DNA from 4 places in the Priestia sp. P1_B12_1 genome. Region 2 is predicted to be linked to each of the others. Evidence: riboswitches for the same ligand, from Rfam matches in the RefSeq annotation. Region 2 holds a riboswitch; each other region holds the start of a gene.
What was found. Region 2 has a riboswitch for S-adenosylmethionine ahead of AC1D0Y_RS09600 (trans-sulfuration enzyme family protein). Riboswitches for the same ligand answer to the same signal wherever they lie in the genome.
Positions count from the first base shown of each region.

Region 1: linked by a shared signal. The riboswitch ahead of AC1D0Y_RS18665 (methionine ABC transporter ATP-binding protein) and the one ahead of AC1D0Y_RS09600 (trans-sulfuration enzyme family protein) in region 2 are both predicted to bind S-adenosylmethionine.
Region 3: linked by a shared signal. The riboswitch ahead of AC1D0Y_RS27840 (5-methyltetrahydropteroyltriglutamate--homocysteine S-methyltransferase) and the one ahead of AC1D0Y_RS09600 (trans-sulfuration enzyme family protein) in region 2 are both predicted to bind S-adenosylmethionine.
Region 4: linked by a shared signal. The riboswitch ahead of AC1D0Y_RS00110 (BMP family lipoprotein) and the one ahead of AC1D0Y_RS09600 (trans-sulfuration enzyme family protein) in region 2 are both predicted to bind S-adenosylmethionine.

Region 1 covers NZ_JBFTZR010000005.1:304,126-311,516, forward strand. Annotated here, with positions in the region: gene AC1D0Y_RS18635 (acyl-CoA dehydrogenase family protein) at 1-583, shown strand, start outside; gene AC1D0Y_RS18640 (arsenate reductase family protein) at 700-1,056, shown strand; gene gcvH (glycine cleavage system protein GcvH) at 1,192-1,575, shown strand; gene AC1D0Y_RS18650 (YusG family protein) at 1,655-1,900, shown strand; gene AC1D0Y_RS18655 (toprim domain-containing protein) at 2,082-2,432, shown strand; gene AC1D0Y_RS18660 (thioredoxin family protein) at 2,447-2,746, shown strand; SAM riboswitch class I at 2,927-3,034, shown strand; gene AC1D0Y_RS18665 (methionine ABC transporter ATP-binding protein) at 3,166-4,191, shown strand; gene AC1D0Y_RS18670 (methionine ABC transporter permease) at 4,184-4,852, shown strand; gene AC1D0Y_RS18675 (MetQ/NlpA family ABC transporter substrate-binding protein) at 4,870-5,706, shown strand; gene AC1D0Y_RS18680 (carboxymuconolactone decarboxylase family protein) at 5,828-6,193, shown strand; gene sufC (Fe-S cluster assembly ATPase SufC) at 6,433-7,218, shown strand; gene sufD (Fe-S cluster assembly protein SufD) at 7,236-7,391, shown strand, end outside.
Region 2 covers NZ_JBFTZR010000002.1:811,758-819,148, reverse strand. Annotated here, with positions in the region: gene putP (sodium/proline symporter PutP) at 85-1,518, shown strand; gene AC1D0Y_RS09615 (SIMPL domain-containing protein) at 1,619-2,278, shown strand; gene AC1D0Y_RS09610 (hypothetical protein) at 2,341-2,607, shown strand; gene AC1D0Y_RS09605 (trans-sulfuration enzyme family protein) at 2,645-3,826, opposite strand; gene AC1D0Y_RS09600 (trans-sulfuration enzyme family protein) at 3,810-4,955, opposite strand; SAM riboswitch class I at 5,027-5,144, opposite strand; gene AC1D0Y_RS09595 (hypothetical protein) at 5,312-5,974, opposite strand; gene AC1D0Y_RS09590 (spore coat protein) at 6,044-7,135, opposite strand; gene AC1D0Y_RS09585 (CotH kinase family protein) at 7,267-7,391, opposite strand, start outside.
Region 3 covers NZ_JBFTZR010000025.1:9,895-17,285, reverse strand. Annotated here, with positions in the region: gene AC1D0Y_RS27850 (methyl-accepting chemotaxis protein) at 1-1,630, opposite strand, end outside; gene AC1D0Y_RS27845 (catalase) at 2,082-3,731, shown strand; gene AC1D0Y_RS27840 (5-methyltetrahydropteroyltriglutamate--homocysteine S-methyltransferase) at 3,868-4,995, opposite strand; SAM riboswitch class I at 5,077-5,177, opposite strand; gene AC1D0Y_RS27835 (hypothetical protein) at 5,553-5,852, shown strand; gene AC1D0Y_RS27830 (FtsK/SpoIIIE domain-containing protein) at 5,865-6,998, shown strand; gene AC1D0Y_RS27825 (hypothetical protein) at 6,995-7,391, shown strand, end outside.
Region 4 covers NZ_JBFTZR010000001.1:14,386-21,776, reverse strand. Annotated here, with positions in the region: gene AC1D0Y_RS00135 (GNAT family N-acetyltransferase) at 1-238, shown strand, start outside; gene AC1D0Y_RS00130 (YjgB family protein) at 266-850, opposite strand; gene AC1D0Y_RS00125 (putative polysaccharide biosynthesis protein) at 1,181-2,791, shown strand; gene AC1D0Y_RS00120 (hypothetical protein) at 2,805-3,173, shown strand; gene AC1D0Y_RS00115 (hypothetical protein) at 3,264-3,422, opposite strand; SAM riboswitch class I at 3,751-3,857, shown strand; gene AC1D0Y_RS00110 (BMP family lipoprotein) at 3,933-4,943, shown strand; gene AC1D0Y_RS00105 (ABC transporter ATP-binding protein) at 5,026-6,558, shown strand; gene AC1D0Y_RS00100 (ABC transporter permease) at 6,533-7,391, shown strand, end outside.

The sequences.
Region 1 (7,391 bases), on a different contig from region 2:
CCGTATTTTTGAAGGAACAAATGAAATTAATCGTCTCTTAGTACCAGGCACGTATTTACGCAAAGCGCTAAAAGGAGAGCTTCCGCTGCTTCAAAAAGCACAAACGCTTCAAGAAGAATTGATGATGCTTATGCCCCAGGAAGTAGGCAATGAGCCGTTAGATCAAGAAAAAATGCTTGTGCAAAATGGGAAGAAAATTGCGCTCTTGCTTTTAGGTCTAGCTGCACAGAAATACGGTAAAGAATTAGAGAAAGAACAAGAAATTCTCGTTAATATTTCCGATATGATTAGTAACGTATATGCAATGGAATCCACTGTTTTACGTACTGAAAAAGCGATTTCCAAAACAGGTGCAGATCAAAACAGCTTGAAGGTAAAATATACGCAAGTATTTTGCCAAGAAGCATTTAATCGAATTGAAGCAGATGCAAAAGAAACGTTAATTGGCGTTGAACAAGGTGATACGCTTAGAGTCATGCTTTCGTCTCTTCGCAAGTTAACGCGCTATACACCAATCAATGTGATTAGCGTAAAGCGCGAGATTGCAAAAACGCTTCTAGAAGTAGAGAAGTTCACAGTTTAAGGGAAAAAGGAGCTCGTAAAACGAGCTCCTTTTTGTTTAAGAAGCCTCTATCTAGGTAAATGATAAAGGATGTGTTAAAATACGAAAAAAGCTTAAAATAAAGGGTGGTTGACGAAATGTCATTATTTTTTTATTCATATCCAAAGTGTGGTACGTGCCGAAAAGCCAAGAAGTGGCTGGATGATAACGGAGTAGCGTATGAAGAAATTCATATTGTAGAAAGCCCGCCAACAAAAGAGCAGCTGCAATCTTATTATCAGAACAGCGGCTTAGAATTAAAAAAATTCTTTAATACAAGCGGTAAAAAATATCGCGAATTAGGGCTTAAAGATAAAGTAAGCAGTGCGAGTGAAGACGAACTGCTGTCTATTCTTGCGTCAGATGGCATGTTAATTAAGCGTCCGCTGCTAACAGATGGACAAAAAGTAACGCTTGGCTTCAAAGAAGAGCAGTTTGAGGACGTGTGGAAGTAAGTTTTCAAATAGAAAATTTTTACCTTTTACGTTACACTGTTAATAGGAAGTTATTTTAGGTTGTAGAAAGTGTTCTCCACGTTGAAGGCGCTTTTTATATAAACAAATTACGATACATATTTTGGAGGGATTAAGATGAGTACACCAAAAGATTTGCGTTATTCTGAAGAGCATGAATGGGTAAAAACAGAAGGAGACGTTGTCCGCGTAGGTATTACGCATTTCGCTCAAGCTGAGCTTGGCGACATCGTATTCGTTGAACTGCCAGAAGTAGGAGCAACAGTAGAAGCTGACGAGCCGTTTGGCAGCGTTGAATCAGTAAAAACAGTTTCTGAGCTTTACGCACCAATTAGCGGTGAAGTTGTAGCAGTAAACGATAACTTAAGCGATAGCCCTGAACTTGTTAATGAATCTCCATACGAAGAAGCATGGATGATTACAATCAAACCGTCTGATGCTTCTCAAGTAGACAAGCTAATGACAGCAGAGCAATACGAAGAAATGACAAACGAAGGATAATACTCCTCCATAAATTGTCTTTATGAAAAGTTTTTGACTGGACACTCTATTAGTAAACAAGCTAAAGGAGTGTCTTTTTATGTTTGAAAAACAAAAAATGGACGTTACAGATCGCGTTACAGCTAAATTTCATGACGGCGGCATGAAATTATATGTTGATAAGCAGCCAATTGGTGAAGTTAGTTACGGAACAAGCGGCAATGAATACCGCTTTGAAGAAGGGTATTCGCAAGAAAATAATAAATTCTACCAATATACAGATGTACAAAAGCAAGGTGAAACGCAAAAATATACAGACTGCGACGAAGAAGCAGGATGGTGCTAAACAGTGGCAACTGCCGCTGTTTTTCTTGTTTTATGGAAACAATATGGCTTAAGCTGCCTTTTAAAACAGTTCTTTCTTGCAAATTTCTTTTAAAAAACAGGTGAACTGTGATACATTAACGAATATTGTATAGCATAAAGAAATGATGTTACTATACAACTGACGATTATGGGTGATGAAAATGGGGCTAATTGAAATTGAAAAAGTAATTATTGTCGAAGGAAAATCAGATAAAAAACGTATCCAAGATATCATTCGAGAACCAATTGAAATTATCTGTACAAACGGTACGATTAGTTTATCAAAGCTGGATGAAATTATTGACTTTACGTTTAACAAAGAGGTATACATACTCGTTGACTCTGATGATTCAGGGAATAAGCTAAGAAAACAATTTAAACGAGAGCTTCCGGAAGCAGAGCATCTATATATTGATAAAATGTACCGAGAGGTTGCTGCCGCCCCTAGACATCACATAGCAACAGTATTACTGAGTGCCAATATCGATGTTAATGCAGAATTTTTAACATAAAAGGAATGAGCAACATGCAAGAATGGAGCGAAAAACAGCTTGACGATCAGTTAAAAGAAGGACAAAGAGCGTTTATCTTTTTCCATACACCTTTTTGCGGGACATGTCAGCTGGCAAAAAAAATGTTAACCGTAGCAGAAGCAATGCTGCCTGGTGTGACCATCGGAATGAGCAATTTAAATTATATGCCTTCAAAAGCAGAAGTATTTTCAATTGAAAGTGTACCTTGTTTGATTGAAGTGAAAAATGGCGAAATGGTAAAAAAACTCTATGCGTTTCATTCCATCGAGCACGTACTTGAAGAGCTTCGATAATCAAACGTTTGTTTAAAATGAAGAAATAGAACGAGAGCAAACCGTTGGGGCTGTTGAAATCTTGGGATATTATCCCAAGAACAAAATCTGTTGACAGCCTATCTGACACATGCTAAAATCACACTCATGAATGTTCATAAATGAATGAATATTTCCCAAAAACAAAATAATTGTTGCGAACTCTTATCAAGAGAGGTGGAGGGACTGAGCCCTGTGAAACCCGGCAACCGTCAGACTAACTGAAATGGTGCCAATTCCTGCAAAGCTATGCGCTTTGAAAGATGAGAGAAAGGATTAAATATCGAGCCTTTCTGTCATGCGCAGAGAGGCTTTTTTAATGGGGAAAATTGTTTTACGGCTTTTTCATCCTATAGGGCAACCTAACATAATTAAGTTTTTACTAAAGAAGGTGAAGAAATATGATTACATTAACAGACGTTACAAAAATTTATCAGGCTAAAAGCGGTCAAGTAACAGCTGTTGATAATGTGAATCTAACCGTTAACCAAGGTGAAATTTACGGAATTATTGGTTATAGCGGAGCAGGTAAAAGTTCTTTAATTCGCTTGCTAAACGGGTTAGAAACACCAACGACAGGAACGGTCGAAGTAGCAGGTAATGATATTGGAAAAATTAAAGGCGGAAAACTCAGAAAAGCTAGACAAGAAATTAGTATGGTGTTTCAGCACTTTAATATCTTGTGGTCGCGTACGGTGCGAGAAAATATTGCCTTTCCGTTAGAAATAGCAGGGATCTCAAAAGAAAAAAGAATGAAACGAGTAGACGAGCTTATCAAGCTAGTCGGGCTTGAAGGGCGTGAAAATGCTTATCCATCACAGCTTAGCGGTGGTCAAAAGCAGCGTGTTGGTATTGCTAGAGCGCTAGCCAATAACCCAAAAGTATTGCTGTGTGATGAAGCAACATCAGCGCTTGATCCTCAAACGACAGATTCTATTTTAGATCTGTTAGTAGATATTAATGAGAAGCTAGGGTTAACCATTGTACTCATTACTCATGAAATGCACGTTATTCGTAAAATTTGTCATCGAGTAGCTGTTATGGAAAATGGGGCAGTGGTAGAAGAAGGGCAAGTGCTAGAAGTATTCAGAAAACCTAAGCAGCCGATTACAAAGCGATTTGTTCAACAGATTTCTGAACCAGAAGAAACGTTTGAAACAATTGAACAAGTACAGGAGTTATATCCAAGCGGGCAAATTATTCAGCTGACGTTTGTTGGCGGAAAAGCAGAGCAACCGCTCATTACAACGATTTTAAAACAGTTTGATGTAACGATTAATATTTTGCAAGGAAAGATTTCTCATACACAAACAGGTTCATACGGAACGTTGTTCGTTCATTTAGACGGAGAATTAACAGAAGTTGAAAAAGTCATTGCATACATTCATGAGCAGCAGGTAGAAGTGGAGGTAATGACAAATGCTTGAGAAACTATTTCCAAACGTTATTTTAGATGATTTTATTCAAGCGACAAATGAAACACTATATATGACGGCTATTTCAGTTATAGCCACGTTTGTTCTAGGTATTTTATTGGGCTTGCTTTTATTTTTAACGTCCAAAGGACAGCTTTGGCAAAACAAACCTTTATATGCCATTGTGTCAGCAGTTGTAAATATCTTTCGTTCCATTCCATTCATTATTTTAATTGTTTTACTGATTCCATTTACCAAAGCATTGGTAGGAAGTATTTTAGGCGCTAATGCAGCGTTACCTGCTTTAATTGTTGGAGCAGCACCATTTTATGCGCGTCTTGTAGAAATTGGTCTGCGCGAAATTGATAAAGGTGTTATTGAAGCTGCTAAATCAATGGGAGCAACAACAAGCACTATTATCTTTAAAGTGCTGTTACCTGAATCGCTGCCAGCTTTAATTTCTGGTTTGACGGTAACGACGATTGCGTTAGTCGGTTATACGGCAATGGCGGGTGTGATTGGAGCTGGAGGTCTCGGGAATCTTGCATATTTAGAAGGATTCCAGCGCAGTCATAATGATGTAACGCTAGCTGCTACGATCTTAATTTTGATTATTGTATTTATTATCCAACTTATTGGAGATGCGATTACTGCAAAAATTGATAAAAGATAAAGGGAGGATTATTTATTATGAAAAAATGGCTTTCGGCTTTAGCATTAACATCTGCGCTAGTAGTAGGATTAGCTGCATGTGGATCTAACAATGGATCAAAAGATGAAAAGAAAATTGTTGTGGGTGCATCTAATACGCCCCATGCTGAAATTTTAGAACAAGCAAAACCGATTTTAGAAAAACAAGGAATCGACTTGGAAATTAAAAAATTCCAAGATTACATCTTACCGAACACAGCTCTTGCAAACAATGAAATTGATGCAAACTACTTCCAGCACGTTCCTTATATGAATTCAGTGCTAAAAGATCACAAGGGTGAAAAAGGGTATGATTTTGTAAGTGCCGGTGCCATTCACATTGAACCAATCGGTATCTACTCTAAAAAATATAAAAGCTTAAAAGATCTTCCGAAAAACGGCACAGTTATTATGCGTGATGCAGTAGCAGAGCAAGGACGTATTTTATCAATTTTTGAAAAAGCTGGCGTAATCAAATTAAAACCAGGCGTAAAGAAAACAGATGCACAAATTAAAGATATCGTAGAAAACCCGAAGAATTTAAAATTTAAAGCCGATGTTGAAGGCGGATTGCTACCTCAGATGTACAAAAACAATGAAGGTGACGCTGTTGTTATCAATGCTAACTATGCTATCGATGCTGGCTTAGATCCAGTAAAAGATCCAATCGCAGTGGAAAGCAAAGAAAATAACCCTTATGCAAACATCATTACGGTTCACAAAGGCGACGAAAATAAAGATACAGTGAAAGCTTTAGTGAAAGTTCTTCACTCTAAAGAAATTCAAGACTACATTAAAGAAAAATACAAAGGCGGAGTACTGCCGGTAAATAAATAATAGAAGAAAAGCGCTTGCCCACTCTGGGCAAGTGCTTTTTTGTATGCGGGAAAACGAATAACTCTTATTTTTCTCACGCATACTAACCGTGAAAACTTTACTGATGATGGGAGCTGACGTTATGCAGCAAGAAGCACGTCATTCAACTGAGCAAGCACTTCATGATTATAAAATGGGTGTTGGGAAATTTAGCGAAAAATTGCCGGAAGTAACAAAAACGTTTAATGCGTTTACTGAAGCATGTTTTGGAGAAGGTTCTCTTTCTAAAAAAGAAAAGCAGTTAATCGCGCTAGGAATCAGCGTAGTAGCTCAAGACGAGTACTGTATGATTTATCATACAAAAGGCTGCATCGATCAAGGCGCAACTGAGCAAGAAATTTTAGAAGCATGCGGAGTGTCAGCAGCATTTGGCGGAGGCGCAGCGATGAGTCAGTCCGTTACGCTTGTCCAAGAGTGTATTTCAGAACTGACTAGTCACACGCACTAAGTAAATAAAGTGAGTAAAAAAGCTTGTCTTAGAAGGCTCTATGGAGTCTTTTAAGGCAACTTTTTTATGAGTGGATTTAGTCTTGAAAAACGTACATAATGGTTTAAAACCTTTTGGGTCAAAAGGTTGCTATAAGTTTTCATTTGTTATAAGATTGTAATGAGAATAAAATGAGAATAATTAAAAAGATATAGGTATATCGTTTTTTACTATATACGTCTATAACTGGAGGTTTTAATATGGCAGGGTCAACTTTAACAATTAAAGATCTTCATGTTGCAATTGAAGGTAAAGAAATTTTAAAAGGTGTTAATTTAGAAGTTAAGGGCGGCGAAATCCATGCAATCATGGGACCAAACGGTACTGGTAAATCAACATTATCTTCAGCAATCATGGGACATCCTAAATACGAGGTTACACAAGGAAGCATCACGCTAGACGGCGAAGATGTACTTGAGATGGAAGTAGATGAGCGCGCTCGTGCAGGTCTATTCCTAGCTATGCAATATCCAAGTGAAATCAGCGGGGTAACAAATGCAGACTTCTTACGTTCAGCAATTAATGCTCGTCGTGAAGAAGGAGAAGAAATTTCACTAATGAAATTCATCCGTCAATTAGACAAAAACATGGATTTCTTAGAAATGGATCAAGATATGGCTCAGCGTTACCTAAACGAAGGTTTCTCTGGCGGTGAGAAGAAACGTAATGAAATTCTTCAATTAATGATGCTTCAACCAGGAATTGCAATTTTAGATGAAATCGACTCTGGTTTAGATATCGATGCGTTAAAAGTTGTATCAAAAGGTATTAATGAACTGCGCGGCAGCGAGTTTGGTTGCTTAATGATTACTCACTACCAACGTTTACTAAACTACATTACACCAGATAAAGTTCACGTTATGATGCAAGGTCGCGTTGTAAAATCAGGCGGACCAGAATTAGCACAGCGTCTAGAGGCAGAAGGTTATGACTGGATCAAACAAGAATTAGGTATTGAAGACGAAACTGTAGAGCAAGAAGCTTAAGAGTTAGGAGGATCTCTATGACTATTGATACGAAATTACCATTTGATCAAGAGTACATCAGCAGCTTTTCAAAAGAAGCTAATGAACCAAGTTGGCTGCTAGATCTTCGCTTACAAGCTCTTGCGAAAGCAGAAGATCTTGCACTTCCAAAGCCAGATAAAACAAACATTTCG
Region 2 (7,391 bases):
CTCGTTTCATGCATAAAAAATGCATAAAGGGGAGATTTGGTGGATATTGGTGTTTATATTTCACTGGGCATTTATTTTGTAGGAATGCTTGGAATAGGATGGTATGCCTACACAAAAACAACTCAGGACGTATCGGGTTACATGCTAGGCGGACGCGGACTAGGTCCGGCCGTTACTGCGCTTTCAGCTGGCGCTTCAGATATGAGTGGATGGATGTTAATGGGGCTTCCAGGATCCATGTATGTGACAGGTCTTTCGAGTTTATGGCTTGCAGTAGGTTTATCTATTGGTGCTTATTTAAATTATTTAATCCTCGCTCCGCGTCTTCGCACTTATACGGAAGTAGCGAATGACTCCATTACAATTCCAGACTTTTTTGAAAATCGCTTTGGCGACCATGCCAAGATTCTTCGAACCGTATCAGCGATTGTTATCTTTATTTTCTTCACTCTTTACACTTCAGCTGGTATGGTATCAGGCGGACGATTATTCGAATCGGCATTTGGTGTGAATTATCAAATTGGCTTATTTGTAACAGCATCTGTTGTTATTGCCTACACCCTTTTCGGTGGATTTTTAGCCGTTAGTTTAACAGATTTTGTTCAAGGTGTTATTATGTTTCTTGCCTTAGTTTTAGTACCTATTGTAGCTTTCACCAATGTTGGAGGCGTTAACACAACAATAGATATTGTACAGGACATTAATCCAGCATACCTTGACATTTTTAAAGGTACGACCGTTTTAGGTATTATATCTTTCTTAGCCTGGGGACTTGGCTATTTCGGACAGCCTCATATTATCGTTCGCTTTATGGCTATCTCTTCTGTTAAGGAGTTAAAACCCGCACGTCGTATTGGAATGAGCTGGATGATTATTTCTATTATTGGTGCTATGCTGACAGGACTGGTTGGGATTGCATATGTAGAAAAAACAGGTATGAAATTAGCAGATCCTGAAACTATTTTTATTAAATTTGCGGATATACTCTTCAATCCGTTAATTACTGGATTCTTATATGCAGCTTTACTAGCGGCAATTATGAGTACCATTTCTTCTCAGCTGCTTGTAACGGCAAGCTCTGTTACAGAAGACTTTTATAAAACATTTTTCCGACGCAAGGCCTCTGACAAAGAGCTTGTAACGGTTGGAAGAGCTGCAGTTTTAGGTGTTGCAATTATTGGCATTTTGCTTTCTTTAAAACCTAGTGATACGATTTTAGGACTGGTTGGATATGCTTGGGCTGGATTTGGTTCAGCTTTTGGTCCTGCTATTTTACTAAGTCTTTACTGGAAACGTATGACTCGATGGGGAGCACTTGCAGGGATGATTGTAGGTGCTGCTACAGTATTAATTTGGGTAAATACTCCATTGAAGGATGCCCTTTACGAAATGATTCCTGGATTTTTCTTAAGCTTGCTGGCTGTTATTGTAGTAAGTCTGTTAACAAAAAAGCCTTCAAAAGCTGTAGAAGATCAATTTAGAAACATGGAAAGCGTATTAGAACAGCATACAAAATAGTAAAAAAAGTACACAAGTCGTAACTTGTGTACTTTTTGCTTTTAATGCAAGCCATGTTGTCATATATATGTACTAAAGACAGATTAAGGAGGGTTTTTACATGCAACATTCTTATTTCCCTTACGAACCTACACAGCAACTGCGCGTAGATACACAAAATAGAGAAATTAAAGTAATTGGTGAAGGAAGTGTTTCAGCAGTTCCAAATGAAATTTCCATGACGATTGGAACCCGCACGGAAAACCGAGACGTTCAAGAAGCCTTAAAAGAAAATTCAGCTGTTTCAAATACTTTGCTGCAAGAAATAAAAAAACTTGGAATCAATGACCAGCAAATTGAAACAGCTTCGTTCACCATAAATCCTAAATATGATTACAGCGATGGAAAATCGACTCTTACAGGATACGAAGTACAGCACTTATTTAGAGTAAGAGTACAAGATGTAAAACAAGCTGGCGATGTCTATAACGCTACTTTTTCAAGCGGAGCCAACGTAGCGCAAGATCTTCAATTCCACGTTACAAATGATGATAAATATGAACAAGAAGCGATAAGCAAAGCTTTGCTTAACGCTAAAGAAAAGGCCTTTACCATTGCCAACACGCTGCAGCTCCCTATTAACCAAATTCCTATTTTAATCGAAGAAGGACCTGTCTATCAGTCATCTGGCTCCTCGCCTAAGTTATTAGCAGCCTCTCCCCCTATTCAAGCTCAGTCCTTGATTGTATCTGCTTCTGTAAAAGTTACGTACACGTATTAATACTTGTGGTAAACTATAGATTATTATAATGAAGAAACTAATCTAAAGGAGCTCTTTGCACAATGACTTCTGAACATTTACTAGCAGCTTATCAAACCCTATGGTTGAACCGTTCGTTCGCTTCTAAACAAGCCATGACAAGTGAAGATCAGCTTCACGAAGCCATTATGAAAGATTTAAAAGATGAAATGACTCATCCACGCGTCCGGCAAACACCGTATGTAAAATATCACCTTGGCATAAAAAGAATTCTAAACAGCAGTCTTTCCTCTGATGAAAAAGTTGCGCTTGCGTCCCTATACACAAACCTTTTAGATAGCTGTATATAACGATAAAAAAGGACTTCCTTGATGGAAGTCCTTTTCTTTATTTAATTAACGCTTTTTCTTCTAAGCTTTGAAAAACCGCCTTAAAGTCTTGCTTTAAATCTTCGAATTCCTCTAACCCTACTGAAAGACGAAGAAGTGAATCAGTAATTCCTTTTTCTTCACGCACTTCTTTTGGGATACTTGCATGAGACATTGTTGCAGGATGCGTTAAAATGGATTCAACTGCACCTAGACTAACGCCAATTGAAGCCAATTTTACTCCTTGTAAAATATGTCGTGCTACCTTTTCATCCTGTACTTGGAAAGAAATCATAGCTCCGTATCCATTTGCTTGTTCTGAAATCAGTTTGTGGTCTGGATGACTTTTTAATCCTGGATAATATACATGGCTTACTAGAGATTGTTCTTCAAGCCACTTTGCAAACTGCAGCGCTGTTTTTAACTGCTGATCTAAACGAACTTTTAATGTCTTAATTCCTCGAAGCAGTAAAAAACAATCCTGCGGTCCCAAGATAGCACCAAAAGCATTTTGTACAAACTTTACTTCTTCTGCTAGCTTTTCATCGCTTACTACAACTAAACCGCCAATGACGTCACTGTGACCGCTGATATATTTTGTAGCACTATGAATCACAATGTTTACACCAAGGTCAATCGGCTGCTGTAGATAAGGTGTTAAAAACGTGTTATCCACAATTGTAAGGAGATTGCGCTCCTTCGCCAAACTTGCTACTGCTTTAATATCCGTTACCTGTAAAAATGGATTTGAAGGGCTTTCGATATAAATAGCCTTCGTATCCTTTGTGATAGCTTCTTCAACTTTCTCAACCTTCGTTGTATCAACAAAAGTTGTTTTGATACCAAACTTTGAAAATAATCGTGTTAATACACGATATGTCCCGCCGTACGTATCATGTGAAACTAAAATTTCATCCCCCGATTCAAAAATAGATAACACCGATGAGATAGCAGCCATACCTGATGAAAAAGCAAAACCAGCGTATCCATTTTCTATCTGAGCAATGGTGTTTTCTAAAGCCTCACGAGTTGGATTTCCTGAACGAGAATAGTCATAGCGGCCGTTGTTCGTCTCATCTTCTTGGTTAAATGTAGATACCTGATAAATAGGTACGTTAACCGCTCCAAAATGACCGTCAATTCCTGTATTTGCATGAATTAAGTTCGTACCAAATCTATGTTTATTATTGTTGGTATGCATCAAATGCCTCCTTCAAATCTTTAATTAAATCATCTGCGTGCTCAATTCCAACTGATAATCGCAGTAAACAGTTTGTTACTCCGACACGATTTCGAATTTCTTCCGGAATATCAGCATGTGTTTGACGAGCTGGGAATGTCATTAAACTTTCCACGCCTCCTAAGCTTTCTGCAAATGTAATAACTTTGACATTTTCTAAAAGTACTGACACGATGTCAGGGTGTGAGACAGCAAAAGAAATCATGCCTCCAAATCCAGTTGCTTGTTTCTTCATGATTTCATAGCCTGGATGTGTTTCAAGACCAGGGTAATACACTTTTTCCACGAGATCATGAGCAGTAAGCCAATTTGCAATTTTCAGTGCGTTTTCATTATGCTTTTCCATACGAAGCGCTAGCGTTTTAACACCGCGTAATAACAGCCAGCTATCCTGTGGACCTAAGATTGCCCCAGCTGCATTTTGATAAAAACGAATTTTCTCTCCTAAGCTACTACATCGAGCCACTACAAGACCAGCAACTACATCATTATGACCCCCAATGTATTTGCTTGCACTATGTATCACAATATCTGCTCCAAGCTCTAAAGGACGCTGATAATAAGGGGACATGAAGGTATTGTCAACGATAGTAAGCAAATCATGCTGTTTAGCTAACGAAATTGCTTCTGGCAAATCAGTCACGTGCATCATTGGATTCGTAGGTGTTTCAATAAATAAAGCTTTTGTGTTGGGACGAAGCGCATCTTTTACTTGCTCGAGATGGGCTGTGTTGACGTACGAAACAGTAATTCCTTGCTCTGAAAAGATTTCATTTAGTACTCGGTACGTTCCTCCGTATAAATCCTCTGATACAATTAAATGATCTCCGTTTTTAAACAGTGCCAAAACTGCCATTACACCCGCCATTCCTGAAGCGAATGCTACTCCTACTTCTCCTTTTTCCAAAGCAGCAATTGCTTCTTCCAATGCTGTACGAGTAGGGTTTGCCGTACGTGCATAGTCAAATCCTGTACTTTGCCCTAAAGCAGGATGAGCAAATGTTGATGCTTGGTAAATGGGTGTTGTAATAGAACCTGTTGAAGGATCACGACCTACTCCTGAACGAACTAATAAAGTTTCAATTTTCATCTATTTCTCTCCTTAACTCAAAATAAAAAACACTCTTCACAGATGGAAGAGTGTTCGTTTATACACGATTTCTCTCATCTGTTAGAACAATACTGATGTTCCACAGGAATTAGCACCGTTCAAATGAATGTTTCATTTGATGGTTGCCGGGCATCGCAGGGCCAGTCCCTCCGCCACTCTTGATAAGAGTTCTATATAATTGTTGGTGGTTAACGTTTGTTGTTACTAACTTTAATAAAGATTTTCTTTATTGTCAACATAATTTTCTAAAAAATTTAAATCATCTCATTTGTTTATTCAATATACCTGTCCTGATAAGCACATAAAAAAAAGAGACGAAAGCGAGGTCTCTTTTTCTAAGGCAAGTGTACAGATTTTACGTGAGCTAACTTCCAATACATACTTTCTCCATTTGCCGTAATTAGTTCAACAATATTATTAGAAACTTCTTTAAGTACGCCAATTTTTTCTGATTGATCCCCTAAATCTAATACGACCAGTTGATTTTCATATTTTTTAAGCTGCTCTTCAAAGTTTCTGACAAAAGGTGCAGAGGCGGGCCTTACTGGGAGCTCTTTGTCACTTAAAGAATAAGGGGTTAACTCATTGCTGTAAGGAGTGAGCCATTTCAAATGATGTAGAGAAACAAAGACATTTTTATACACTGGAGAATAAAACACAAGATAATCATTCAGCACGCTTGTGATATAGCCATGCAATGATTTCCCTCCCGTTACATAAATTTCAATAAATTTCCCTTTTGCCTGCTGTAAAATATTACGATAAGAAATCCGCTGACTTTCTTCTATTAAGTTCTCTTCTATGGTTCGTAAAGGTGTATAATCTTCTTCTGAAACCTCTCGCAAGCGATGTATGTGTAAAAGGGGAATATACAAATAATCATGTCCATTATATAAAACCATTACATCTAACCCGAGATCAACAAGTTTTCCTACAAACGTTGTTTTACCTGATATATCGACTTCAACAATTTTATCAATATAATGATTCATACTCATACTCATTCTCCTCCTTTTTCCTATATGATAGAAAAGGTGCTTTATAAGCACCTTTTATGTTCCAGTTCATCATGCTTTCCAACGATAATTTTTCGTTTTAATAACTTTTTCACCTGGTGTTGAAGAGCGTGAACCCGTACGGCGACCTCCCGAGCGATCGTCTGTGCGACCTCCTGTACGTCTTCCTGTACGTCTTCCGGTACGGTCTCCAGTACGGCCATCCGTGCGACCTCCGGTTTTATCTACTGTAGTTGATTCTTGCACAGAATCTTCTTCATTTGTATCTCCATTTTGCTCAGAATTTTCTTCATTTTGCTTGAAAGATCCTTTTGATCCTAAGGCAATGGTTTTTACGTGTCTTGGTTGTAAACGTAAAACTTGATTATTTTGTACAAGAGTAAAGTTTCCATTGCGACTTTGAACTAACACACCTTCTACAGCCTCTGGCCCTCCACCGTTAATAGCTACCCATCTATGCGAAAACTCTTCAAACAGTTCATTGAAACTTTTCGCTTTAATATACTCAGGTGTTTCTTCAACTAATAATGGGTTTTGCGGAACAACAGGCGTATTTTTGCTTACAACTTCACTTACACTCTTTATGTGCTCTACATTGATATAAACGACGCCGTCATCTTCTGTTAGTAATACGACATACGCAGATTCAAATGAGCCTAATACATCAAGGATCTTACCCAATTTTTTCTCTGGCCCTCCTTGATTTATTTGCACTTGTTTATCTTTCATCAATAATAAAGTGCCTGCAAATGTGTTGGCTCTGTGCAGTTCTACTTCACTATTAAATCCAGAAAATGTTTGCGCGGAATTAGACTTTGTATCCTCTGTAATGCTTTTAACATGAGCGAGCTGGTAATAAATAAATGTATATTGCTGTTGTGGAATAAGCTGCGCCGGTTGATTATTTTGCTGGTTGTTATTTTGTTTTGTTTCAAGAGCAAGTGTTAAATAATCTGATTGAACGTCGATTAAATATCCCGTTTTAGATTCAGGCCCCCCGCGATAGACAGTTACTACTCTCCCTTTTAATGGTTTAAAGTGGGCAGAGTAGCCCGTGCTTTCAGATTGTTGAACTTTACGAGCGCGACTACGATTTGCATTTTGAGTTTGGTCTTGATTTTGGTCGTAGTAATAGTTACTCATTATTTTTCCTCCTTATTAATTGTCCTTATTGGTCATTCATAATGTATATATACGTATCATGTACAGCTATTGTCTTCCTGCATTTGCCTATTATTCTTAAATTCCACTTTTGCCTATCAGTCTAGTAAAATTCAAAAATCAAAAAGATGACTTTTAATGTACGCTGTTCGGTCTTTTACGAAAGAAAGCATAAGGTCTGGTTCCTTATAGAATTGCTCCAAGTTATCTTTTACGTAAGGATCTTTTAATACATATG
Region 3 (7,391 bases), on a different contig from region 2:
CTACGGCAAATCCTCTGCCATGCTCACCTGCTCTGGCAGCTTCTATGGAAGCATTTAAAGCTAATAAATTAGTTTGTTCGGCTATTTCAGAAATGCGATCAGTCACATTTGCAATAGTCTTTGATTTGTTATTTAAATTTGAAACCATTAGTGTAATATCTTTAAAATTCGAGTCTAATTTTTTATAAGAGGTTTTTAATCCCTCAACTTGTTCCTCACCTACTCGCACTTGATTGGAAGCCTCTTTCATTTCTTTTTCAACCATATTAGATTGCTCTAATAATAAATCAATTTCAATACTTAACTTTTTAATAGTATGTAAACCATTTTCAATTTGATTTGATTGAGCTGATGCTCCCATTGCGATTTCCTCTATGGATTGGGAAACTTCAGCAATTGCGACGTTATTTTCTGAAGCAATTGTGCTAACACCATTAGTGGTTGTTTCGACAGAGACAACATTGTTCTTCACTTTAGAAATTAATTGTCTCATGCCAGCAAGCATTTCGTTATAACTCTTCGCTAGATCTCCCAACTCGTCTCTTGATGAAATACTTAGTTCAGTAGTTAGATCTCCACTTGATGTCTTTTTTAAGACTTCTTGAATATTAAGTATAATCCTTTTTAGCATTCCAGAAAGGTAATAGGCACACAACGCCCCAATTATTAAACCGATAACTATTGAAATAATTCCAGTTTGTTTAATATCATTCATCTTAGAAGAAAAGATGTCTTTGGGTGTTAAAGAAATTACTTTCCAATTTAAATGAGGTATTGTTGTCACTTGTCCAGTATAACTCTTCTTATTTAATTCCACATCAAGAGAATGCACAGAATCATTCTTATAAATCTTTGATACCCAATCATATTGTGAATTAAAGTTTTCTCTGTGTGATATTAAATCACTAACGCCCTCTACAGTACCACTTTTTTCAGGGTTCATATTTTTCCCGTCAGAATTTTTTATAAAAGCACTAACCACAAATCCTTGTGAGTCTAAGATGACAAGATTATTTTCAGTATATTTTTCTATTTTGCTTCTAGAAACTCCAATTGTAGTTAAGTCTATGTCATAACCTAAGGCTCCTACCATTTTTCCACTTACGATGACCGGAGAAACGACGGAAGTCATAATTTTCCCGGAAATTTTATCTTTGTATACATCCATCCATGTTACTTTAGGTGCCTTTGTTAAAGTTTTGTATGTTCTAGTTTCATGTACATCCTGCTTAAAATCAGCATAAGGGGAAATATGAAGCTTTCCCGTCTTTCCATCCATATAGTAGGCTGAAATAATGGTAGAATCATTTTCCTTAACAGTTTGTAATAATTTGTCGATGCCAGTAACAGAATCTCTGGTATTTATTTCGTTAGATACTACTCCTGATAACTGTTTTAATGAATTTTCATAGCTTTTTAAATTTAAACTTATTTGTTCAGAAGCACTTTTTGCAGTAACCTTGTTCGAACTCAAATCATCTTTTTTTAAAACGTTACTTATACTTATCTGCATAAATATAACTGTTCCTATAAGTGCTACAAAGGTGGTTGTACAAATAAATAAAATCCATTTGGTTCGAATAGATAGCCTTCTATCATCTTTTTTTCTGAATGAAAATTTTTCTCTCATATAGATACCTTCTCTTTTTGAATTTAAATTTACTTTTTACAAATAAAAATTGAACTAAATTACTATCGGGTTATTTCTTTCTTTCTTAACAACGTTTCAATAAATTTTATTTTTCAGTTTATTTACACAAGCTGTCATTTGTTTCAAAGTAAATCTAACTGTACAGTTGGTAGAAGAGTATGAAAGTCTTTACGAAAAGGTGCAAGATATGAAAAGAAGCACAAGTTATTTTGAAATTTAAAGGGGTAATCACAAATAAATACTTATTTAGTCTTATGTCACCTTATTTTGTAATCAAAGAGTGAAAAAAGATTAAATTTAAACTAATGACGGTTTTTATAGATTTGAATTCATAGTATGAGAGACAAACCATGAAAAATTCAGTATTATTGAATACATTTTCCAATACAGGGAAAAAGATTAAAGTGATCATTCAAAGGAGGTTTTCATTTTGGCAGAAAATAAAGACGTTAATGCTTCAAACGAGGATGATATAAAACGTGAAACGCTGACTACACGTCAGGGCCATCCTGTAAGAGACAACCAAAATATTCGTACAATTGGTAATCGTGGGCCAGCTACACTTGAAAATTATCACTTTATCGAAAAGATTTCTCATTTTGACCGCGAAGAAGTTCCAGAACGAGTCGTCCACGCACGAGGATCTGGAGCCTTTGGCTACTTTGAAACATATGGAAAAGTGGGGGACGAACCAGTAGAGAAATATACTCGGGCAAAGGTATTTTCAGGTGCGGGCAAGAAAACACCATTGATGGTTCGTTTCTCCACAGTTGCCGGAGCAAAAGATTCTCCAGAAACAGCTCGAGATCCACGCGGATTTGCTGTGAAAATGTACACGGAAGAGGGGAATTGGGATTTAGTTGGGAATAACCTAAAGATTTTCTTTATCCGTGATGCAATGAAGTTTCCTGATATGATTCATGCGTTTAAAGCAGACCCAGCTTCGAACGTACCAAACCCTCAGAGAATGTTTGACTTTGTTTCCCGTACACCTGAGGCTACCCACATGATTACATTTTTATTCTCTCCATGGGGGATTCCAGCGACGTATCGTCACATGCAGGGGTCTGGTGTAAATACCTACAAATGGGTGAATGATAAGGGAGAGGCTGTACTAGTAAAGTATCATTGGGAACCTAAGCAGGGAATTCGGAACTTAACACAAGAAGAGGCAAATACGATACAAGCCAAAAACGTGGGACATGCAACGCAGGATTTATACGAAGCAATTGAGGGTGGAGATTATCCAGAATGGGAGCTCTTCGTACAAATTATGGAGGATGGTTATCATCCAGAGCTTGATTTTGATCCCTTAGATGATACGAAACTTTGGCCGGAAGATAAGTTTCCATGGTTGGCAGTGGGCCGTATGGTTCTAGATCGTAATCCAAAGGATTTCCATGCAGAAATCGAGCAAGCCGCCTTCGGTACAGGAGTTCTTGTGGATGGAATGGACTTCTCAGACGATAAAATGCTACAAGGACGTACCTTTTCTTATTCAGATACACAGCGCTACCGTGTAGGTGCCAACTATCTAAAATTACCTGTGAATGCACCGAAAGTGCCTATTCATACGAATCAGCAGCGCGGTCAAATGGATATTCGTGACCCAAAGGAATCTGGGGATAATCCACATATTAACTATGAGCCTTCAATGCTTGGTGGCTTTCAGGAAGAAAATAAGAAAGACCGTGTTCCACATCAACCAACGTATAATGCAGCCGCAATGAGTGCACCAATTGACCGTCCTAACGATTATGGGCAGGCAGGTCACACATACCGTAGTTTTGAAGATTGGGAGCGCGATGAATTGATTAAAAATCTATCGGATGCACTTGCTATTTGTGATAAACGAATCCAAGAAACGATGATTTCTCATTTTACACAAGCTGATGAAGAATATGGTCGACGTGTGAAGGAAGGTATTGAAAAGAAACTACACGAAATGCAGGATATGAAAAATACAAGTGAGGTACCTGGTCGTAAAGCAGGTAAATCAAAATATGGACAAGGTACATTAGCTGCAAATGAAGCAACAGAAGATGCTGTAAAGAAAAGTCACGAAGTCGATCCTTATTAAGTGAATTGCTCCATTTTAAAAATAGGGAACCGACGTATGGGTATAGTATAATCTTAAGGGAATACCTTGCCTAAAACCTCATGATTTAAAAGATACCTCTCCTAATTGACAGGAGAGATATCTTTTAAATCATTCTTTAGTTATTTGTCCAGACATCTTGAGCAATTTGAATTACGTGATTAATTTTATTCCATTGCTCTTCTTCTGTTAATTCGTTTCCTTCTTCTGTACTCGCAAAGCCACATTGAGGACTCAATGACAAGTTTTCTAGAGGAATATATTCACTTGCTTCTTGGATTCTTCGCTTAATGACCTTAGCATCTTCTAATGTAGGGAATTTAGATGTTACCAATCCTAATACAACGGTTTGATTGTTACGTGTAAAACTTTTTAATGGTTCAAAATCTCCTGAACGGTTATCATCATATTCAAGGAAAAGTCCATCTACATGTAAGTTAGCAAAGATAGCATCAGATATAGTATCGTAGCCACCACTTGTGATATACGTAGATCTAAAGTTTCCACGACAAATATGCATCGTAATGAGCATATCTTCAGGCTTTTTAGAAATAGCATCATTTAAGCAACTTACTCGATTATCGATAATGTCTTTTACATCCATACCAAGCTTCTCAACAACCTCATTGATGCGTTCTTCAGAAACGAAATCAATCCAGGACGTATCATCTAGTTGTAGATAACGGCAGCCTGCGTCGTAAAAGGCTTGAATAGCTTTTTGATAAGCAGCCACAGTATCATGATAAAATTGATCTCTGTTTCCCTTGTAATATGTATCTTCTTGAATTCGAGTAAATAACATGTTTGGGCTTGGAATTGAGAATTTAGCGACTTGGCTTCCATCACCATGTCGTTCAACAGCTTCTTTTAAAAACGTGAAGTGTTCCACCATATAATGATGATCGAAGTCCACTTTACCTACTACCTTAATTGCGTTATTTTTGGTTTTTGCACCTTTGAATTGGCTGATATATTCTGTTTCAAACTGCTCCACACCTTCTAAGCCTGATAAGAAGTCCAAATGCCACCAAGAACGTCTAAATTCACCGTCCGTGATCGATTTAAGACCCAATTCAATTTGCTTCTGAACAAGCTTTTCAATTTCTTTGTCCTCTACAGATTTTAAATCAGCTTTATTAATTGTACCATTCGCATACGCTTTTCTTGCTTCTTTGAGGGGAGTTGGTCGTAAAAAACTACCTACGTGATCAGCTTTAAATGGAGCCTTCACTAATGTCTTAGTCATGGTTTTGTTTCCTTCTTTCTTTTCAAAATAAAAAACCTCTTCTTACAAATAAGAAGAGGTTAATAATCGTTATGGATTCTCTTCTTATCTTCAAGCAAATTGCTACTGGAATTGGCACAGTACTTTAACAGTCTGTTGCCGAGGCTTCCTAGGGCCAGTCCCTCCACCTCTCGAGATAAGAATATTCAATTTATTTAACTAAAAAAAGGTTACACTTGTTTTCTTAAATTGTCAACAAAAATTCGAAAAATCAGAAATAATACACCTCTTACCTCATTACCTACTGCAGCAAGGGTTCTTTGTTATTTTTCGATTGGACAGGCAAGCTTACCGCAGTAGCTACATAGTATCTAAAGTATTGTAACTCCGTTATCTAATCAGTAGCTAGTTCAGTATCGCTACCCCATTAATACAAGCTTTATAACCCTGTTGAAGCCATTTGTGGAATCTGTAAGGGAGCTGAGCCGAAGAGGCGAAGGGGGCGACCGGATGCCTTGAGCTGAAAAAACAGGTACGTCAAAAGCAAAAAAATTAAAAGAGTGAAAGAAGGTATCAACATGAGAAAAACAAAAGGATTTACCTTTCCAAAAATCTTTTCTCCACCTCACAAACCACCTCTTACGAGACCTCGTCCCCTCAAGGCTTATTCCTTTGTTCCTTTTAGTCCACTAGCCATGCTTGACCCCACTATTTTGACCATAGGAGGCATTGTCTTAGGAATTGCGATCACCGAACGAATACTAGAGCGATGGGGTGTCATCGATCTTGTTGATCAGTTCGCAAAGGTGATGCGGTTTATCTTACCTGTCACCTTTTATGGGGCCTTATTTTACTTCTTTGCGACATTTATGTTTTGAGGAGGGTTTCAAATGTTTGAGAAACTAAAATTACGTGGAAAGCTTATTAAAGCGTTTCGTACAGCAGAGATTTATCGAATCATAAAGCGTGGAGATCGTACCTCCTACCAATTTCCGAAGATCCATCGGATCGATCATCAGCACACCTACACTCGATATGCTTTTTCCTTACTGAATGGTATTGATCCTGACCTCTTAACGAAAAAAAGATGGGCCCTACGACAGGTATTAGGCAACAATATTGAAGTGAATGGCAGCTTAAAAAACTTTAGTATTACCGTTCATCACAAAAACCTACCTAAAATGCTTAATTATTGTTATGAGGTCATTCATCCTCATATTGAGAAAATGGAGCTCCCAATATGCATTGGTCAAGATATCTATGGAAACCCTGTTTCATGGGATTTTGCGGATTTGGAAACCTTACTGATTTCTGGCGAAATTGGAGCTGGAAAAAGTAGTCTCATGCGTGTCATCCTCACCACGTGGGTGAAATATTCCTCTCCTGAAGACTTGCGCTTAGTCTTAGTGGACCTTAAACGAGCCGATTTGGGCTTATTTCATGAGATTGACCATGTGGATGCGCTTTGCTTTGAAGCAAAAGACATGCGAAAACCTTTTGCATTATTACGAGCTGAAATGTATCGAAGAGGCGATTTATTGTTAGAGCATGGCGTAACACATATAAGCAGGCTTTCATTTAAGCTTCCTCGGATCGTTGTGGTAATTGACGAAATGTCCATCGTGAAGAAAGAAACAGATCTTGTAGAAATGATCCAACAGTTTGCCAGCCAAGGTCGTGCATTAGGTGTTCATACGATTATTGCCATGCAGCGCCCCGATGCAGATTTATTAAATTCAGCATTAAAGGCCAACTTACGGGTACGGATCTCTGGTAGGCAAGCTGATGCAACCAATGCCAAGGTTGCCGGAGTGATTGGAGCAGAAGAAATCGATGCTGCGGCTAGAGGCCGTATGAAAATAAAAATTGACGAAGTGAAGGAATTTCAAGCGTATTTCTTAGATGAAGAAGATTGTAAGGAAATACTTTCACCTTACAAAACACGTGTGAAAGACCCTGAACCTCAACTGGAGGTCGTACCACAGTCTATCTTTGGATTATTAGAGAAGGAGGAACAGCGATGAGTTTTCGGTTATCTCAGCGTGATAAAGACATCATTGGGTTTATCAATCAGTTTCGGGCTGTAGATCGCGACTCATTAGTGGAATTGTTCTTTAAACAGCTCAAATCACCTGTCAATGCGTGTAATAGCGTCATGATACGTTTATATCGATTAGGGCTTATTGAACGCACACAGCAGTATTCTCCGACGGTCTATTTACCTGTGGATGCGAAGATCAAAAAGAACTCTCAAAAAATATTACATTTTCTTTCTATCTTGGATGTCTATAAACAAATGAGTACGTATGGTATGCCTAAACAAGTCATTGTGGAAGATAAGCCCACTGGAAGAAAAGGAGGAATTGAGCCCGATCTGTTTTGTATCTTTAAAGGATCTCCATTTTGGATTGAAATTC
Region 4 (7,391 bases), on a different contig from region 2:
GCGTCCAACGGCCCATAACATTACGATTAACTATGTGTACACACCTCTTGAAGAACGTAAAAAAGGCTATGCCTCAAGCTGTGTATCCACGCTTTCTCAGCTTATGCTAGACGAAGGATTTCAAACAACAAGTTTATACACAGATATGACAAATCCTACGTCTAACAAGATTTATATGGAGATTGGGTATGAACACGTAGCGGATTCAGCATTGGTTTTATTTCATGAAAAAAAGTAGCAGACAGCCTGCTACTTTTTCTATTACTTAAGGTTTTTTAACTAAATTAACGTGATTTAACGTTTTGCTATCATCAAAAATGAATTCAAGATCATAGGCGCCGGCGTGATAGGTGTACTTCGTTTGAGTAGTACCATCACCTTTTACTTTGCCTATAAAGTTCGGCTGACCTAATTCTTTCTTTAAGTTAGCTTGGGTGATGGAGCCTAGATTTGTTTGACGCTCTACATTTGTACCAAAATAGCGGATTTCGTTAATAATGTTATTTTGATCATAGCCAAATGCGTATCCAGGGTGACCCATTTCCGCGTGATAGTAGTCAAAGTTGTTTGATGAACCTTCAGGCGGGGGACCGAACTGATCACGAACGTCTTGACGCAGTGTTTTGCCAATTTTGAAGTCTGCCGTTAAGCGTGGCACTTCACCTTTTACTGCGGCGTTGTAAATTTCATTAATGTTTTTTACAGCTGTTTGACTTTGACTGCTTGTTTCTTGAGATGTAGCTGCATGTGCTGGTGTATCAAGCTGAGCGACAGGAGCAAATCCAAACGCAGCAATTCCTGTAATCGTTGCAGCCGCCGCTGCTTTTGATAGTCGTTGTTTCATATTCATGATTTTTTCCTCCTATATATAACGATTTAGCAACCTCAGTCTACCTAAAAGAGCAGGTAGGCCAGAATAGTCAAGGAGTCTTAGTTGAGTTGGTAACTGATATATATAATGTAACACGTCTTTTAAAATGTAAACGTCAGGTAAAGTAAAAAGCAAAAAACGATTCATTTATCATAGGTTAAAAGATTGGTTTATATTCCTTTATTAGGTAAAAACGTAATATAGAGAGGGTTCTAATGTTTTATAAAAAACTAGATAATAATTGTAAGTATGATACAATAAATCAAGTATTTGTTAAAAATAAAATATTTATTTCTGGGGTTTTGATGTATGGAAAAAAATTTGATGAGAGGTACGCTTTTGTTAACAGCGTCTTCTTTGCTAACAAAAATTTTAGGTTTTATTTATATTATTCCGTTTACGGCCTTGGTGGGAACGTCAGGATACGCGCTTTATAAGTATGCATACGGTCCATACACCTTGATGCTAAGCTTGTCGACGATGGGTCTTCCGCTTGCTGTTTCAAAGTATGTATCAAAATATAACGGTCTTGGAAACTACCGTGCTGGACAAGATCTATTAAAAGCAGGACTTCTATTAATGACGATAACGGGCATCATAGGCTTCTTAGTCCTCTATACGATGGCGCCGTGGCTTTCTGAGCTAGTGATTAACGGAAAAGATTCCTCAGGAAATAGTCAAAAAGACGTAGTATACGTGATTCGAATGGTGAGCTTTGCTTTAATTATTATCCCGCCTATGAGTCTATTACGAGGCTACTTTCAAGGTAACCAGTCCATGGGACCATCCGCGCTAAGTACAATTATTGAACAAATAGTGCGCGTGCTGTTTATTTTAGCAGGAGCATACGCTGTTATTCACCTTTTTCATAGCACGATGACAAAAGCTGTTGGAATCGGTACGTTTGGAGCGTTTATTGGAGGCGTAGGGGGTATAGGAATTCTCGGTGCGACTTATCTAAAACGCAAGCGGCTGATTATGAAGGAAGTAAACAGCGGAAAGAATAATAAATTCATTTCGTTCTCTTCAATGTTCAAAGAGCTTGTGACGTACGCTGTTCCGTTTGTCTTAGTTGGTTTAGCGATTCCAATCTATCAAAATATTGATACGTTTACGATTAACATCCTTTTTCAATCAATAGGGTATGGACAAGCTAAAGCCGAAATAATCAACTCTGTCATTGGATTAGCTCAGATTTTAGTGATGGTGCCGGTATCGCTAGCCACCGCCTTCAGCATGTCGCTGATTCCCGGCATTACATCTTCTTTTGTGCAGGGAAATTTACGAGAAGTAAAAGGAAAGATTACAAAAACGCTGCAACTGCTGTTATTTTTTACTCTTCCTGCTGCTGTGGGGCTTTGTTTATTAGGCAAGCCGGTATATATGATGATTTTTGGAGCAAAAAACAGTCCTGAAATCGGTGGAGTTGTTTTACAATGGTACGCGCCTGCTGCCGTTTTATTTGCTCTTTTTACAGTAACAGCCGCAATTCTCCAAGGAATTAATCAGCAAAAGAAGCTAATTTTAGGCTTGGGCTTAGGAATTGTTGTGAAGCTAGTATTAAACGTACTGTTGGTTTCAAGCTTAAAAGAAATTGGACCGGTTGTCGCGACTTACGGAGGGTATGGTGTATCGGTTATATATAACTTTTATTTAATTGAAAAATCCATTTCTTACCGAGTTCAATCACTGAGACAAGCTGCGTTGACACCTGTTTTATTAGTAAGTGTGATGTCAGCCGCTGTGATTATCGGCAATTATACTTCTCACTATTTTTTAGAAAATAAGCTGTCTGCATCTTCACTTGCAATTAGCACATCTTGTATTTCAATTGCTTTAGGTGCTGCCGTGTATCTAGGACTTGGCGTAAAAACAAGTTTAGGGCAATCCGTTGTATTAAATAGAAGAAAAAGAATGTAAAGGAGAGAAAGTAGTGTCAAAACGATTTGTACTAACCGTAGCGGCTGGAGGATGTATAATAATTTCCGGCGCGCTGCTGCTATTAAATTGGGAAAGAGTGTTTGGAGATTATCGTCCCATTCAAACAGCAACAGCTGTATTCAAGTTAGAAGTGGGAAGTCAAGATGTAGCAAACACTACGGATTCAGATGATGCTCTTCACTATATGGTTAAAAAAGGGCATTTAGATGAATATATTCAACTGATGAATGAAAAAGGCTATGTGTTAAAAGAAAAAGATATTAATCATAACCGACTTGTTTTTAACGATGGACAAGAGGATGAGCAAATTTACTACAAGCGCTTTGCTAGGAAGTATACGATGATTGATGAAGAAGGGTAAAAGCATTCACTGAGAATAACTACATACTAAAATCATTAAAAGAAAACACCACCTTGCGAATAAAAGGTGGTGTTTTTTAGTTAGGTTATCTTATCTTAGTTTCGCTCTTGCTATACCTGTTACGACCATACTAGTAATAAAAATAACTACAATTCCAATATTGGTCGGGGTATCAAAAAAGATTTTTGAAACCGCCAAAGCGATAATGAGTCCAATAGCTACTCCAGATAATTCTTTCATCAATTTCAACGTTAACACCTCTTAAAAAATATCGCTCAGGAAAAGTCTAACATTCTTGGTAAAGTGTTTTCAATCGATAGTGGATTAACAAAAGAGATGTAATAAAAGTGCTCTGCTACACATGATCCTTCTAGAAGACTAGCAGACTTACCGTAAGCGCTTTGCTAGGAGGCATACGATGATTAATTTAGAAGGTTGATCTGTATTTTAGTAGACTAAAACCGTATAATCCTATCTGTTTTTAAAGTTTTTTTGCGTAAAAAAGAAAAATAATATTGACAATTGTTAAAAAACTATTAATATTGACTATATTACATAAAACAAATAGCTATTGTTTTCCTTATCAAGAGAGGTGGAGGGACTGGCCCTGTGAAACCCGGCAACCGCTGTCTATGACAGAATGGTGCCAAATCCTTAAGAACAGTATGTTCTTGAAGATGAGGAAGAGACGTTTGGTTAACGAGCTCTTCCTTTATATAAAGGAAGAGCTTTTTTTATATTATAGGGGGAGTAAGTTAAATGAAGAAGTTTCTTATTTTAGCCGTTGCGCTTGTACTACTCGTAACTGGCTGTCAGTCAAAAAGCACAAAAAGCAGTGGAAGTGAAGAGAAAGGAAAGAAGCGAATTGCTCTTGTTTTACCTGAAAAGATTGGAGTTAACCCGTTTTTTCAACAAATGGATGATGGAGCAAAACGCGCTGGAAAGAAGTATAACATTGATATAAAGACAATTGAATCCACGGACCAAGCAGCCATTGAAAGTAATTTGCGTGCTGCCGTAGCAGAAAATTATGATTTGATTATTACATCTTCTTTTGAATCCGAAGATGCGTTGAAAAAAGTAGCTCGAGAAAACCCGCAGCGTCAATTTGCGATTATTGATACAGTGGTCGATTTACCAAATGTAAGAAGCGTTGTATTCCGTGAACAAGAAGCTTCATATTTATTAGGAGCAGCAGCAGGATTGGTTACAAAAACGAATAAAGTAGGAATGGTTGCAGCAGATGATATTCCATTATTAAAAAAATGGACCGTAAGTTTTAAAGAAGGGTTACAATCAACAAATCCAAAAGCAGAGTTTCTAGTAAACTATGTTGGAAGCTTCTCTGATCCAGCTAAAGCAAAAGAGCTTGCTATTTTACAGGCTTCAAAAGGAGCTGACTTTATTGCCGGAGCTTCAGCGGTAGGCGACTTGGGTGTATTTGAAGCAGCAAAAGAAAAAGGTTTTTATACGGCTGGCCAAGATATTGACCGTACGGAAGTAGATCCTGAGCATATCGTTTTATCGCAGTTAAAAGGATCTGATGCGGCTGCTTATGAAACGGTAGAAGCACTCGCAAATGACAAATTTAAATCGGGCGTAGTAACATACGGCTTAAAAGAAAAAGGTGTTGGGTTAACGTATGTGACTCAAGACAGCAAGACACCTCTTAATGACTTTGTAGGGCAAGATGTAATTGATCAATTAAAAGAAATTAAAGATTCGATTATTGATGGAAAAACCGTAGTAAAAGATCCGTTAGCCAAGTGAGTTGAAAAGAGAAGTCGAGTAAGGCTGGCTTCTCTTTCTTATTTTTGAAAAAATCCTAAAGTGGAAAGGAGCAATGAATGGAATGAGTGAGCTGCTGCAGTTAACGAATTTGACGAAAAAATACGGTTCGTTTTTAGCGAATGATAACGTGTCTTTTACACTGAAAAAAGGCGAGGTTCACGCGCTGGTTGGAGAAAATGGCGCTGGAAAAACGACGTTAATGAGGATGCTTTACGGAATGGAAAAGCCGAGTTCAGGAAGTATTCAGCTACATGGGAAAACCGTCTCGTTTTCATCTCCTGCAGATGCCATTAAAAACGGAATAGGCATGGTGCATCAGCATTTTATGGTTTTTCCTCATTTTACAGTGGCTGAAAACATTGTCTTGGGGCATGAGCCAAAGAAAGGCCTCTTTTTTAATAGAAGGCAGGCGAAAGCAGATGTACAGCAATTAACCGAAACGTATCAAATTTCAGTAGATGTTCATAAAAAAGTAAAGCATTGCTCGATTGGAGAACAGCAAAAAATTGAAATTTTAAAAGTGCTGTATCAAGGAGCAGAAATCATCATTTTAGACGAGCCTACCGCCGTTCTTACTCCTCATGAAGTGAAGGAACTATTAAAAACAATCCGTTTTTTAGCTTCTCAAGGTAAAAGTATCGTTATTATTACACATAAGCTGCAAGAAGTGATGGAAGTAGCGGACCGCATTACGGTGCTTCGAAATGGTAAAGTAGCCGGCGTCACAAGTAAAGAAGATACCAATGCTCACCACCTAGCCAGGCTGATGGTAGGGCGAGAATTAAAAGAGCGTCCTGCAAGAATACCATCACAAGGTACCTCTCATCTAAACGTACAAAATCTCTTTTTAAAAGGAAAAGGACAAAAAAACGTATTGCAAAATGTGTCTCTTCACGTTTCTGCAGGCGAAATTGTCGGTATTGCAGGTGTGTCGGGAAATGGACAATCAGAGCTGCTTCAAGCCATTGCTGGATTAATAGAAACAGATAGTGGCAGTATCAAACTTGGCGATGAGCACCTTACAGGGCGATCTGTGCGTGAAAGAAGAGAAGCAGGCATCGCTCATATTCCAGAAGACCGCTATATGTGGGGAGCCTCCAAAGACGATACGATTGAAGAAAATGCACTGATGGGCTATCAGTATAAACCTTCATTTTCAAAAATGGGCTGGTTAAAAAGAAAGATATTCAGTTCTAGTGTGAATGAATGGATAAACGAATTTTCGATTAAAGCCACTTCATCTAAGCAAAAAGCAGGAGAGCTGTCAGGGGGAAATCTGCAAAAATTGATTGTTGCCAGAGAGCTTGGGCAAAACACTTCTTTTCTACTTGCTGCTGAACCAACGCGAGGAGTGGATATTGGGGCAATGGAACGTATTCATGATGCTTTGATTCAAAAACGGAATAATGGCTCCGCTATTTTACTTGTATCTTCGGAACTGTCGGAGATTATCTCCCTATCAGATCGAATGTTAGTTATGTACGAAGGCAGCGTTGTCGGAGAGCTTACAAGAGAAGAAGCAACGGAAGAGAAACTAAGCATATTAATGGCAGGAGGAACGGTAGAAGGTGATACAGTTGCAGAAACTTCTTAAATCATTAATCCAGCCGGTTATTGCAGTCATTTTTGGCTTAGCAGTAGGAGGCATTATTATTTCCTTAACTGGTGGTTCGGTTCTTCAAACATATACAGAGCTCTGGAATGGAGCGTTTGGTAATTTTTATTTCTTCACCACTACGCTGGCTCGCGCTACGCCTATTCTTTTAATTGCTTTAGGTGTCGGGTTTGCTTTTAGGGCAGGTGTGTTTAATTTAGGGGGAGAAGGACAGATGGTCGTTGGAGCGATTAGCGCAGCGATTGTCGCTTATTACCTGCCGGCTCCGGGGATAGTCAAGCTTATAGCGGCTATTGCAGCTGCCGTTGTGGCAGGAGGTTTGCTTTCTGGTTTAGCAGGCTGGATGGAAGCTGCGTTTAAAATTCAGCTCGTCATTTCAACACTTTTGTTAAATTATATCGCTGTTTTATTTGCAAGCTATTTAGCAGGCCATCCGTTTCAAGACAAAACAGGCTCAGCTGCTCTCGCTCAAACGCCTATGATTGAGCAAGGGGCGTGGCTTGGAAAAGTGTTTCAAGGAATGCCTCTTCATATCGGGTTTATCATTGCTCTAGTAGGTGCGCTTCTGCTGTGGACGGTGCTTCGCTATTCTGTGTTTGGGTACGAAGTGAATGCATCCGGAAAAAATCCGTTGTTCGGGGCGTATGGAGGTATTCATCAAGTAAAAGTCATGCTGCTTAGTATGTTTATTAGCGGGAGCTTGGCTGGATTAGCCGGAGGATTTGAAGTTCTTGGTTCGCAGTACCGTTTTGTAGACGGTGCACTCACCGTTCCTGGATATGCGTGGACTGGAGTGATGGCTGCTTTGTTAG